2 regions of the Stenotrophomonas sp. PS02301 genome follow, and region 2 is predicted to be linked to the other one. Evidence: riboswitches for the same ligand, from Rfam matches in the RefSeq annotation. Region 2 holds a riboswitch; the other holds the start of a gene.
The links. A riboswitch is a leader RNA that binds a small molecule or an ion and turns the genes downstream of it on or off. The one in region 2 is predicted to bind glycine.
Positions count from the first base shown of each region.

Region 1 (6,231 bases), on a different contig from region 2:
CATCGCCTTCGCCGCCCAGCACCTTCGGCAGGAACGGGGCGAGGTGCGACTTGACCGCACACGGGCCGACGCCCGGGCCACCGCCGCCGTGCGGGATGCAGAAGGTCTTGTGCAGGTTCAGGTGCGAGACGTCCGAGCCCCACTTGCCGGGCTTGGCCACGCCGACCAGGGCGTTCATGTTGGCGCCGTCGGTGTACACCTGGCCGCCGTGCTTGTGCACGATCTCGCAGATCTCCACCACCTCTTCCTCGAACACGCCATGCGTGGACGGGTAGGTGATCATCAGCGCGGCCAGGCGGTCGCTGTACTTCTCCGCGTTGACCCGGATGTCCTCCAGGTCGACGTTGCCGTTGGCATCGGTCTTGGTCACCACGACTTTCATGCCGCACATCTGGGCCGAGGCCGGGTTGGTACCGTGCGCCGAATCCGGGATCAGGCAGACGTCGCGATGGCCTTCGCCGCGCGAGCGGTGGTAGGCGCGGATCGCCAGCAGGCCGGCGTACTCGCCCTGCGCGCCGGAGTTCGGCTGCAGGCTCACCGCGTCGTAACCGGTGCACTCGACCAGCATCGCTTCCAGGCCGTCGATCAGGTCCTTGTAGCCGGTAGCCTGGTCGGCCGGGGCCAGCGGATGGATGTTGGCGAACTCCGGCCAGGTCACCGGGATCATCTCGGCGGTGGCGTTGAGCTTCATGGTGCAGCTGCCCAGCGGGATCATGGTGCGATCCATCGCCAGGTCCTTGTCCGCCAGCGAACGCAGGTAACGCAGCAGTTCGTGTTCGCTGTGGTGGGTGTTGAACACCGGGTGGGTCAGGAAGGCGCTGGTGCGCACCAGATCGGCCGGCAACGCATCGGCGGTGGCCGCATCGAGCGCGTCCACGTCGACGGTCGCACCGAACAGCTGGCCCAGCGCGATGATGTCGGCGCGGGTGGCGGTTTCATCCAGGCTGATGCCGACCGCATCGCTGTCGATCGCACGCAGGTTGATGCGCGCCGCCGCAGCCTTGTCGTGGATCGCCTTGGCGTCCACATCCTTGACGTGCAGGGTGTCGAAGAAATGCTCGCCGACATTCACGCCGGCGCCGCGCAGCGCGGCGGCCAGGATGCTGGCCAGACGGTGGGTGCGACGGGCGATGCGGGTCAGGCCTTCCGGGCCGTGGTACACGGCGTACATCGAGGCCATCACCGCCAGCAGCACCTGGGCGGTGCAGATGTTGGAGGTCGCCTTCTCGCGACGGATGTGCTGCTCGCGGGTCTGCAGGGTCAGGCGGTACGCGGCGTTGCCCTGCGCATCGACCGAGACACCGATCAGGCGGCCCGGCATCGAGCGCTTGTAGGCGTCGCGGCAGGCCATGAAAGCGGCATGCGGGCCGCCGAAGCCGAACGGCACGCCGAAGCGCTGCGAGTTGCCGACCACGATGTCCGCACCCCATTCGCCGGGCGCGGCGATCAGGGTCAGTGCCAGCAGGTCGGTGGCCACGGCGACCAGGCCACCGCGCGCGTGCACGGCATCGGCCAGCGCCTTGTAATCGCCGATATGGCCGAAGGTATCCGGGTACTGCAGCAGCACGCCGTAGGCTTCGGCTTCCATCGCCTCGGCCGGGGTGCCCACGCGCAGCACGATGCCCATCGGCTCGGCGCGGGTGCGCAGCAGTTCCAGCGTCTGCGGGTGCACGGCGTCGTGCACGAAGAAGGTATCGGACTTCGACTTGGCCGAACGCTTGGCCAGGGTCATCGCTTCGGCGGCGGCGGTGGCCTCATCCAGCAGCGAGGCGTTGGCGATCTCCATGCCCGTGAGGTCGGCGCACAGCGTCTGGAAGTTGATCAGCGCTTCCATGCGGCCCTGCGAAATCTCGGCCTGGTACGGGGTGTAGGCGGTGTACCACGCCGGGTTTTCCAGCACGTTGCGCAGGATGACGTTCGGGGTGAGCGTGCCGTAGTAGCCCTGGCCGATGAAGGTGCGGAACACCTGGTTCTTGTCGGCGATGGCGCGGATCTTGGCCAGTGCCTGCACTTCGGTCAGCGACTCGGGCAGGTCCAGCGGTGCCGGCGATTTGATCCCGGCCGGGACGATCGCATCGGTCAGTGCGTCCAGCGAGGCGTGGCCGACCACATCGAGCATCTGCGCGATTTCGGCGTCGTTGGGGCCGATATGGCGTTCGACGAACGCGTGGCTGTGTTCAAGCTCGCGCAGGGAGGGGGTGTTCTGGGACATGGCTGGCATCTCGGAGAGTGGGCACGCACGTTCGGAAGGCGGCCGGGCCAGGGCGCGTCGCGGGCGACAGCGATCCACCGGACCTTGCGGTCTTCCTGGGTGCCCCTCTGTCCTTTTGCCTGAGAGTTTAAAAGCGCGCATCGGCGTGCTTCGTGCCCCTTCGGCGCCGGCATTCGCCGGTCTCTCCAGAGTTTTGGTACGGGTGGTATCGGGCCTGAGCGATTACGGGCGTTGCGCCTTCGGCAGCGGGTGTCCGCTTCTCCCACCATGTAGCGCGGCGATTATAGCCCAGCCGTTTCGGGCACTGGGCCTTTCCGGCACATGAATACGCAGCCGCGCAGGACCCCGGAAACCCGGCCCGGGCATGGTGCCGGGGGCGGCAAAGGCCTATGATCACTGGATCCTCGTATTCATCTGGCGCCGCCCGTTCCGGGCCAGGCGCCCGCCGTGCAGTGCGCATGGCCGCTGACGGAAGCCCGCATGACGCCCGCCTCACCCTCGACCCGCCGCTTGGCCCTGCTGCTCGCAGGCCTGGCGATGTTCGGTCCGTTCTCGATCGACACCATCTTTCCCGCCTTCCTGCTGCTGGGCGACCGCATGCAGGTGGACCAGGTCGCGGTGCAGCAGACCATCAGCGTGTACCTGCTGTTCTATGGGCTGATGAGCCTGGCCCACGGCCCGCTCTCGGATGCGTTCGGCCGCAAGCGGGTGATCATCGGTGGGCTGGTGCTGTTCATCGGCGCCTCGATCGGCTGTGCGCTGTCGCGGGACATGACCACGTTGCTGGTGTTCCGCGCGCTGCAGGGCGTGACGGCCGGTGTGGGTGTGATCGTCGGCCGCGCCGTGATCCGCGATCTGTACCACGGTGCCGACGCGCAGCGCTTGATGAGCCAGGTCTCGATGATCTTCGGCGTCGCCCCGGCGATCGCCCCGATCATCGGTGGCTGGATCCTGCTCGGCGGCGGCGACTGGCCGTTGATCTTCTGGTTCCTGGTGCTGTTCGGCGTGGTGTTGCTGCTGGCCACCGGCAAGTGGCTGCCCGAAACCCATCCGGTCGAGGCGCGCACGCCACTGTCGATGCGGGAACTGCTGCGCAGCTATGCGCGGATGGGTTCCAATGCGCGCCTGCTGCGTCTTGCTGCAGCCGGTGCGTTCAATTTCTCCGGCATCTTCCTGTATATCGCCTCGGCGCCGGTGTTCGTGATGCAGCACCTGAAGCTCGGCGAAGGCGGATTTGCCTGGTTGTTCATTCCCACCATCGGCGGCATGACCGTGGGCTCGTTCCTGTCCGGGCGCATGGCCGGGCGGATCGTGCCGCAGCGACAGATCGCGATCGGGTTTGCGTTGTGCGCGGTCTCGGCGCTGTTGAACTTCGGCTACGTGGCATCGGTACCGCAGATCGCGCTGCCGTGGGCGGTGATGCCGATCTTCCTGGGCGGCGTCGGCATGGCCTTGATCTTCCCGATCCTGGCGCTGGCCGTGCTGGACATGTACCCGCATCAGCGCGGCCTGGCGTCCTCGATGCAGATGTTCATCCAGCTGATGATCAACACGGTGGTGGCCGGCGTGGTCTCGCCGATGCTCAGCAGCAGCCCGATGCACCTGGCCTTGGGCTACGCGGGCTTCTTCGCCATCGGTGCCGTCTTCTGGTACTGGGAGCGGCGCTGCGAACGCCGCCGCGACCTGCTCACGCCCATCGAGTGAGCCGCATGCATGCCACGCCTGCACACAACGCAGGCGTGGCGGCATTGCCATTGCGCGACTGCGGCGTATCCTGTGCCTTCGCCAGCCAGTTCGTGCTCCACGACAGCCAATACGCTCCCCTGCGGACGCCGCGTCCGCCGCAACTCAGGGTGATTGCATGGCTGCCCATCAGACCTACCGCCTGTTCGATGTCGCGCTCAAGCAGCGCACCGTTCTCTCTCCGTCGCTTACCCGCATGGTCTTCGCTGCGCCCGATGTGGCCAACATGAAGACCGACGGGCCGGATCAGCGTATCAAGGTGTTCTTCCCGCTACCCGGCCAGCCAGCCCCCGAGGTGCCGCAGGGCGAGGACTGGTACGCGCGTTATCGCGCGCTGCCCGACACCGAGCGTGCGCCGATGCGCACCTACACCATCCGTGCGCTGCGCCCTGAAGTGGGCGAAGTTGATGTCGATTTCGTGCTGCACGGCGAGACCGGCCCCGCCTCGCGTGTGGCCATGCAGGCACGTGTCGGCGATCGGGTCGGACTGCTGGCGCCCGATGCGCGGGTCGAGCACAGCAGCGAGGGCTACGAGTGGAAGCCGCCGGCGCAGGTGAAGCGCGTGCTGTTGGTGGCCGATGACACTGCGCTGCCAGCCGTGGCCGGCATTCTGGAAGACTTGGCGCAGTGGCCGCAGCCGCCGGACGTGCAGGCCTTCCTGGAGGTGGAGCACGAGGCGGATGTAATGCCGCTGCAGGCACCGCCCGGTGCGCAGCTGTTCTGGCTGGCCCGCGAGGGCGCCGCGCATGGTCAGCGGCTGCAGGACGCGGTACGGGCCCGGGTCGGTCCCTCCGGTACGCGCCATGGTGAGCAGGAACTGGCCGAGATCGACATCGATCAGGACATCCTGTGGGAGCAGGCCAGTGCGCCGGGCGGCGGGCTGTATGCCTGGGTCGCCGGCGAGGCCGGCGCGGTGATGGCGGTCCGCCGGCACCTGGTCAAAACCTGTGGTATCGACCGCCAGGCCATCACCTTCATGGGCTATTGGCGGCACGGCAAGGTCCTGGATTGAGAGGGCCGCCCGTGCTGCGATACGGGCTCGCCAGGGTCCGTGCGGTATCCTTGGCGCTTTGCCGCAGTCCGGATTTCCCCATGTCGACCACCTCCAAACTGCGCCGCGACATCCGCCGGCGCCGCGAAACCCAGGCCGCCAACCGCGAGCAGGCCGCCACCCCGCCGGTCGAGCCGCATGCCGAACTGCGCGACCAGCAACGCACGCTGCTGGCCGGTGTGGTGCGCCGCGAGGGTGAGTGGGTGCTGGGCATGGACGGACGCATCGCGGGGCAGACCACCAGCGCGGCACGCGTGCTGGCCTTGATCATGCAGGCCGCCGAACTGCACGAGCGGCAGGGCACGCCGGTCCGGTTGGTGTACTCGGATGCGTTGAAGGATGCCGCGCACGCCGAGGCCAAGGCCGACGGCATGGACTTCGAGCAGTTCAAGACCGAGCTGGCGGCCGCCCTGAAACCCACGTCGTAGCGCCACGCCCTGCGTGGAAGCGCATGAAAAAACCGGCCTTTCGGCCGGTTTTTTCGTTGCGGGCTGCGGCCGGGCGGGCCCGGCCCAACCCACGGGTTACGGTGCCGCGCGCGCCGTCGGTGCGGCCGGGGCCGCAGCGGTGGCCGCCGGCACCTGCCAACCGCACATCTGGCCCTGGTTCTGCTGCTTGAGCCATTCGTTGACCGGGGTGAAGTACTCGATCATCGGGCCGGCATCGAGTTTGTCGCCGCCGGTGATTTCCTTCAGCGTGGCCTGCCACGGCTGGCTGGCGCCCTTGCTCAGCATGGCCCAGAACTTCTGGCCGGCTTCCTTGTTGCCGTAGAAGCTGCACTGATGCAGCGGACCCTTGTAACCGGAGGCATCGCACAGGCCCTTGTAGAACTGGAACTGCAGGATGCGCGCCAGGAAGTAGCGGGTGTACGGGGTGTTGCCCGGCACGTGGTACTTGGCGCCCGCATCGAAGAATTCCTCACCGCGCGCGCTGGCCGGGGCCACGCCCTGGTACTTGGCCTTCAGGTCCCACCACGCCTGGTTGTAATGGTCCGGGGTGATCGAGCCATCGAACACGCCCCAGCGCCAGCGGTCGATCATCAGGCCGAACGGCAGGAACGACACGCCGCTCAGGGCCATGCGCATCTGCGCGTTGATGGTCGCCTCGCGGCTTTCCTGCGGGGCGTCGACCAGGCCGATCGAGTTGAGGTACTGCGGCGTCATCGCCAGCACGATGGTGTCGCCGATCGCTTCATGGAAGCCGTCGTTGGCACCGCCCTGGAACA
Region 1 is NZ_JASCOO010000080.1:890-7,120, forward strand. Features, by position in the region: gene gcvP (aminomethyl-transferring glycine dehydrogenase) at 1-2,221, opposite strand, end outside; glycine riboswitch at 2,310-2,411, opposite strand; gene QMX81_RS16270 (multidrug effflux MFS transporter) at 2,693-3,916, shown strand; gene QMX81_RS16275 (siderophore-interacting protein) at 4,074-4,967, shown strand; gene QMX81_RS16280 (hypothetical protein) at 5,048-5,434, shown strand; gene QMX81_RS16285 (M2 family metallopeptidase) at 5,531-6,231, opposite strand, start outside.
Region 1: another riboswitch for glycine. It lies ahead of gcvP (aminomethyl-transferring glycine dehydrogenase); the one in region 2 lies ahead of QMX81_RS00635 (trimeric intracellular cation channel family protein).

Region 2 (6,231 bases):
GCGGGTCGGCCCGTCGAAGCTGCCCTTGGGCAGGTTGACGTTGGCCGTGCCGATCGCGGTGCGGATGCTGGCCATGCTCAGCCCGTTGGCGGCCAGCGCGGACGGATTGACCTGGATGCGCACCGCCGGGCGCTGCCCACCAGCGAGGCTGACCAGCCCGACCCCAGGCAGCTGCGAGAGCCGCTGCGCCATGCGGGTATCGACCAGATCGTGCACCTGCGGGAGCGAGAGGCCCTGCGAGGTCACTGCCAGGGTCAGGATCGGGGTGTCAGCCGGGTTGACCTTGCGGTACACCGGCGGCACCGGCAGGTCGTCGGGCAGGAAGCTGTCGGCGGCGTTGATCGCGGCCTGCACTTCCTGCTCGGCCACGCCGAGCGCGACCTCCAGCGAGAACTGCAGGGTGATCACCGACGCGCCGCCGGAGCTGGTCGAGGACATCTGCTTCAGGCCGGGAATCTGCCCGAGCTGGCGTTCCAGCGGCGCGGTGACCGCGCTGGTGGTGACATCCGGGCTGGCGCCGGGATACAGCGTGGTGATCTGGATGATCGGGTAATCGACCTGCGGCAGTGCCGCGACCGGCAGCAGGCGGTAGGCCATCACGCCGGACAGCAGCAGCGCCACCATCAGCAGCGTGGTCGCGACCGGGCGCTCGATGAAGGGGCGCGAGAGGTTCATGCGCCGGTCCGTGGCGGGTCCTGCTCCACCACCTCGACCTTGGCGCCTTCGCGCAGCCCGTCGATGCCTTCCACCACCACGCGCTCGCCGGCCTTGAGGCCTTCGCGCACCGAGACGCGTTCGCCATCGGCCGGGCCGAGCACCACGGTGCGCAGCGATGAGGTGTCATCGGCCGCGATCACATAGACGTAGCTGCCCTTGCTGCCGAACTGCACGGCGGCATTGGGAATCACCACCGCATCGCTGCTGCTGACCTGCAGACGCACGTTGACGAACTGGTTGGGGAACAGTGATTCATCGGTATTGGCGAACTGCGCGCGCAGTTTCAGCGTGCCGGTGGCGGTATCGATGCGGTTGTCCAGGCTGGAGAGCACCCCGTCGCCCAGTGCAGTGCGCTCCTCGCGGTCCCAGGCTTCCACGGTCAGCCGGGGATTGGCGCGTGCGGCAGCCACCACCGCCGGCAGGTCCGGCTCGGGCACGGTGAACAGCACGCTGATCGGGGTGGTCTGGGTGATGGTGGCCAGCGGCTCGGTATCGCCACTGCGCACCAGGTTGCCGACATCGACGTTGCGCAGGCCCATGCGCCCGGCCACCGGTGCGGTGATGCGGGTGTACTGCAGCTGCAGGCGTGCTTCATCCACCGCCGCCTGGTCGGTCTGGCGGCGGCCCTGCAGCTGGCGGACCTTGCTCTGCTGATCACTGAGGTCCTGCGCGGAGACGAAGTGCTTGCTTTGCAGTTCGGCGAAGCGCTTGAGCTGGCTTTCGGCATTGTCCAACTCGGCCAGGTTCTGCTGCTGGGTACCCAGCGCACGCGAGAGCTGCACCTGGAACGGGCGCGGATCGATCTCGGCCAGCAGCTCGCCGGCGGTGACGTGCTGGCCCTCGGAGAATGCCAGCCGCAGCAGCTCGCCATCCACGCGGCTGCGGATGCTCACCGTATGCAGCGGGGTCACCGTGCCCAGCGCTTTCAGGCGCACCACCAGGTCTTCCTGCGTCGCGGTGGCCACACGCACCGGGGTCGGCTGCGGACCCCCGGACGGGCCGGCGGCGGGGGCGGGCGAGAGCAGTTTCCATGCAGCGATGGCGGCCAGGCCGACACCGGCAGCGATCAACAGCGGTGTGGCGAAACGACGGCGAGACGACGGGGGCGTTGAAGCGGACATACGCATCCTGCGCACCCTCCACCGGAGCAGTGCGTCCATGGGGACCGGCCGACGGCGGCAGGTCAACGGGGGAGAGGGTGTCTGGCGGGGCAGCGGGTGGAACACCGCCGCGTGGCTGGATGCCGTTCGAATGGAACGGGAGCGCCATGATACAGGGCCGGGCCGCTCAAGCTCCCGTGACCTTGGTCATGCCCGCGGGTGCGTCAATGCACCTCGTCGCGGTACACGAACTTCGGCATTTCCCACTTGAAGTGGATGGCCAGCAGGCGGAACAGGAAGCCGCCGCCCAGGCACCACAGCGTGGCCGCGTTGAGCGACACGCCGAGTTCCAGCAGGGCCAGGTAGGCCGCGCCGGTGAGCAGGGTGATCACCGCATACAGTTCTTTCTGGAAGATCAGCGGCACCTCGTTGCACAACACATCGCGCAGCACGCCGCCGAACGCACCGGTCAGCATGCCGGCGATCAGGATGATCGGCACGGTGTGCCCGCCCTCGCGCGCGACCGCGCAGCCGATCAGGGTGAACGCGATCAGGCCCAGGCCATCGAGCACCAGGAAGGTGCGCCGGAAGTGATGCATCCAGCGCGCCACCCAGGTCGCGATCAGTGCCGCGCAGATGGTGAAGCCCAGGTACTCCGGGTGCTTCACCCAGCCCAGCGGGTAGTGGCCGAGCACGATGTCGCGCAGCGAGCCGCCGCCGAGCGCGGTGACGCAGGCGATGATGACCACGCCGAACAGGTCCATGCGGCGGCGACCGGCCGACAGCGCGCCGGTCATGGCTTCGGCCGAGATGGCGATGAGGTAGATCAGGGAGAGCAGCATGGGGGGCTCCGGGAAACACGTCAGGCGGGGGACGGAAACGCACACGCCTCACGCCAGCGCCGCTGCACTGTCGTGGGGTGGGATTCCGTTGCCGCTCCCGCTGTCCTTTTGCCTGAGAGTTCGGTGGCCAAAGCCACGTGCCCCTTCGGCGGGTCATTGAAGACCTCTCTCCAGATCGGCGTGTCGGATGCATGGTTGGTGGCTGTGCAGCCACCGGCCTGAGCGATTATGGGAGCCTGCGCCTTCGGCGGGCGCCAGCGCGGCGCCTCTCTCCTGCATCCGGGGCGGATTCTAGCAGCCGCCGGGCCCGTGCCGGGGGATAATCCCGGTATGCCCGCTGAACCCGCCCTCTGGTACCTGTACCTGCTTGAATGCCGCAACGGCAGCTATTACGCCGGCATCAGCAACGACGTGGACGCGCGCTTCCAGGCCCATCTGGCCGGCAAAGGGGCGAAATACACCCGGGCCAACCCGCCGGTGAAGGTGCTGGCGATGCGCGCCTACCCGGACCGCGCGGCGGCGTCGAAGGCCGAGTGGCAGCTCAAGCGGCAACCGCGCGAGCGCAAGCTGGCGTGGCTGGCGCTGCCCGATCCCACGTAGCCCCGCGTGCGGGTTGTTCGGGCCTTCGTTGGCGGCATACCATCGACCCTCGTTCGTTGATCCGCTTGCCCAAGCCCTGGAGTGCCATGTCCCGCGATCTGTCGTTGTACCCGGAAGATGAGAATGGCGATGTGCTCTGGAACATGCTGCAGGACGGCGATGATCTGACGATTCCGCGCGAGGTGGATTTCGCGCTGATCTTCCCGACCCAGGATGTGGCGATCGCCTTCGCCGTGCACCTGCTCAAGAACGACCAGAAGGTGTCCTTCGCCGCCTACGACGGCAACGATGACTACCCGTGGCAGGTGGTGGTGCATCCGCTGATGCTGCCGACCCACCAGAACATCGCCGGCTTCGAAGGTCTGCTGGCCAGCGAGGCGGTCTCCTACAGCGGCCAGGTGGATGGCTGGGGATGTCTGTCGCAGGGATGATCAGGGCGTGGGCGGTCGTTTCGGCCGGCGATCGTCCTGTGCATCGCCGAAGATGATCCGCGCGCTGCGCTGGTAGCTCCAGTACGCCACCGCCCAGTTCAACAGCACCACCACGCGGTTGCGGAAGCCGATCAGGAAGAACACGTGCGCGGCCAGCCAGAACCACCAGGCCAGCACGCCGGAGAGCTGCAGCCGGCCGAGGTGGACGATCGCGGCCATGCGGCCGATGGTGGCCAGGTTGCCGAAGTCCTTGTACTTGAACGGACCCGGCGCGGGCTTGCCGGCCAAGCGCGTCTGGATCGTGGTGGCCACGTGCTTGCCCATCTGCTTGGCCGCCGGGGCGACGCCGGGTACCGGCTTGCCGTCGGCCTGGGTCAGTGCCGCCAGGTCACCGGCAACGAATATCTCCGGGTGACCCTCCAGGGTAAGGTCAGGCTGCACCGGCACGCGGCCGGCGCGGTCCAGTGGCACCTCCAACGTACGTGCCAGCGGTGAGGCGGCGACACCGGCGGCCCAGACCACGGTGCGGGCCTCGACGAAGCGCTCGCCGAGCTGGAAGCCTTCGGCATTGATGTCGCTGACCGGCGTGCCGGTGAGCACCTCCACGCCCAGCTTTTCCAGCTGACGGCGCGCCTTGAGCGAGAGCACCTCGGGGAAGGTGGACAGCACGCGCGGGCCGGCTTCGACCAGGCGGACCTTGGCCGAGGCGGGATCGATATGCCGGAACTCATTGCGCAGCGTGTGCCGCGCGATCTCGGCCAGGGTGCCGGCCAGTTCCACGCCGGTGGGGCCGCCACCGACCACGGCGAAACTCAGCCACGCCGCTTTGCGCGCGGGATCGGGTTCGGCCTCGGCGCGCTCGAAGGCGAGCAGCAGCTTGCGGCGCAGCGCGATGGCATCGTCCAGCGTCTTCAGGCCGGGCGCATCGGCGGCCCATTCGTCGTGGCCGAAGTAGGCATGGGTGGCGCCGGTGCACAGCATCAGGGTGTCGTACGTAATCTGCGTGCCATCGGCCAGCGTCGCGGTGCGCGCGGCCTTGTCGATGCCGGTCACTTCACCCAGGCGCACTTCGACATTGCGCTGGTGACCGAGGATGTGGCGCAGCGGCGCGGCGATATCCGGCGCGGACAGGCCTGCGGTGGCCACCTGGTAGAGCAGCGGCTGGAACAGATGATGGTTGCGACGGTCCACCAGGGTGATGCGCACGTGCGCCGAGGCGAGGGCACGGGTGGCCCAGAGGCCGGCAAAACCGCCACCGATGATGAGCAGGTGGGGCGTGGGATCGCGGGTCATGCTTCACTCCTTGGCGGGCGCCGGAGGGGGGCGGCGCAGGTCGTCTCGTGATGCGGCCCATGGTAGCACGTGAAGCGCGATGTTCACGTCGATGGCCGATACTGGGTTCAGGGGCCATCGCGCTTGCCCGATGGCCGATCCGATCCCGCCCAGGAGACCGAGATGTCCGAACCGGAAAAGCGCATCGCCCTGCTGATCGATGCCGACAACGCACCCTCTTCCAAGATCGATGCGGTGCTGGCTGAAGTCGCCCGCTACGGTGTGGCCAATGTCCGCCGTGCCTACGGCAACTGGAAGAGCCCGCGGCTGAAAGGGTGGGAGTCCGTGCTGCACGAGTACGCGATCCGCCCGATCCAGCAGTTCGCCTACAGCCGTGGCAAGAATGCCTCGGACATGGCGATGGTGATCGACGCGATGGACATGCTGTACGCACGCAATCTGGATGGCTTTGCGATCGTCTCCAGCGATGCGGATTTCACCCCGCTGGTGATGCGCCTGCTGACCGACGGGGTGAAGGTGTACGGCTTCGGCGAGAAGAAAACGCCCGAGCCGTTCGTCAACGCGTGCTCGAAGTTCACCTACATCGAGGCGCTGGGCCAACCCCATGCGGCCGATCAGGAGGTGGAGCAGGACAACGAGGAAACCCGCCCGCGCAAGAGCGGCCCGGAGCTGCGCAATGACACCCGCCTGGTGCAGATGCTGCGCCGCGCGGTGACCTCGGCCGAAGCCGAGGATGGCTGGTCGCATCTCGGCCCGGTCGGCAGCCAGATCGGCAACCAGGCCTCGTTCGATTCGCGCAATTACGGGTACGGCAAACTCAGCGATCTGCTGGCCGCGACCGGCCTGTTCGAGATGAAGAAGGACGGCAAATCGACCTATGTGCGCGCACTGCCCAAGAAGAGTGCGGCGAAGGCGGCGAAGTAACAGCCCGCCGTTGGGCGTATCGTAGCGGCACCGCGCGACCCCGCTGCCGCGCATCGAACGATACGGGAATCCGATCATGCTGAACATCTGGGGCCGTCGCAATTCCAGCAACGTGCGCAAAGTGCTGTGGTGTGCCGAGGAGATCGGGGCGCCCTACGAGTCGATCGAGGTCGGCGGTGCCTTCGGTGGTACGCAGTCGCCGGAATACCGCGCGATGAACCCGAACGGGCTGGTGCCGGTGATCGAAGACCACGGCCTGCCGCTGTGGGAATCCAACACGATCGTGCGCTACCTCTGCGCGCGCTACGCGCTGGGCACGCTGTA
Region 2 is NZ_JASCOO010000001.1:109,641-115,871, reverse strand. Features, by position in the region: gene QMX81_RS00645 (MdtB/MuxB family multidrug efflux RND transporter permease subunit) at 1-675, opposite strand, end outside; gene QMX81_RS00640 (MdtA/MuxA family multidrug efflux RND transporter periplasmic adaptor subunit) at 672-1,838, opposite strand; gene QMX81_RS00635 (trimeric intracellular cation channel family protein) at 2,042-2,659, opposite strand; glycine riboswitch at 2,752-2,843, opposite strand; glycine riboswitch at 2,852-2,945, opposite strand; gene QMX81_RS00630 (GIY-YIG nuclease family protein) at 2,990-3,259, shown strand; gene QMX81_RS00625 (ribonuclease E inhibitor RraB) at 3,346-3,690, shown strand; gene QMX81_RS00620 (NAD(P)/FAD-dependent oxidoreductase) at 3,691-4,983, opposite strand; gene QMX81_RS00615 (NYN domain-containing protein) at 5,146-5,907, shown strand; gene QMX81_RS00610 (glutathione S-transferase) at 5,984-6,231, shown strand, end outside.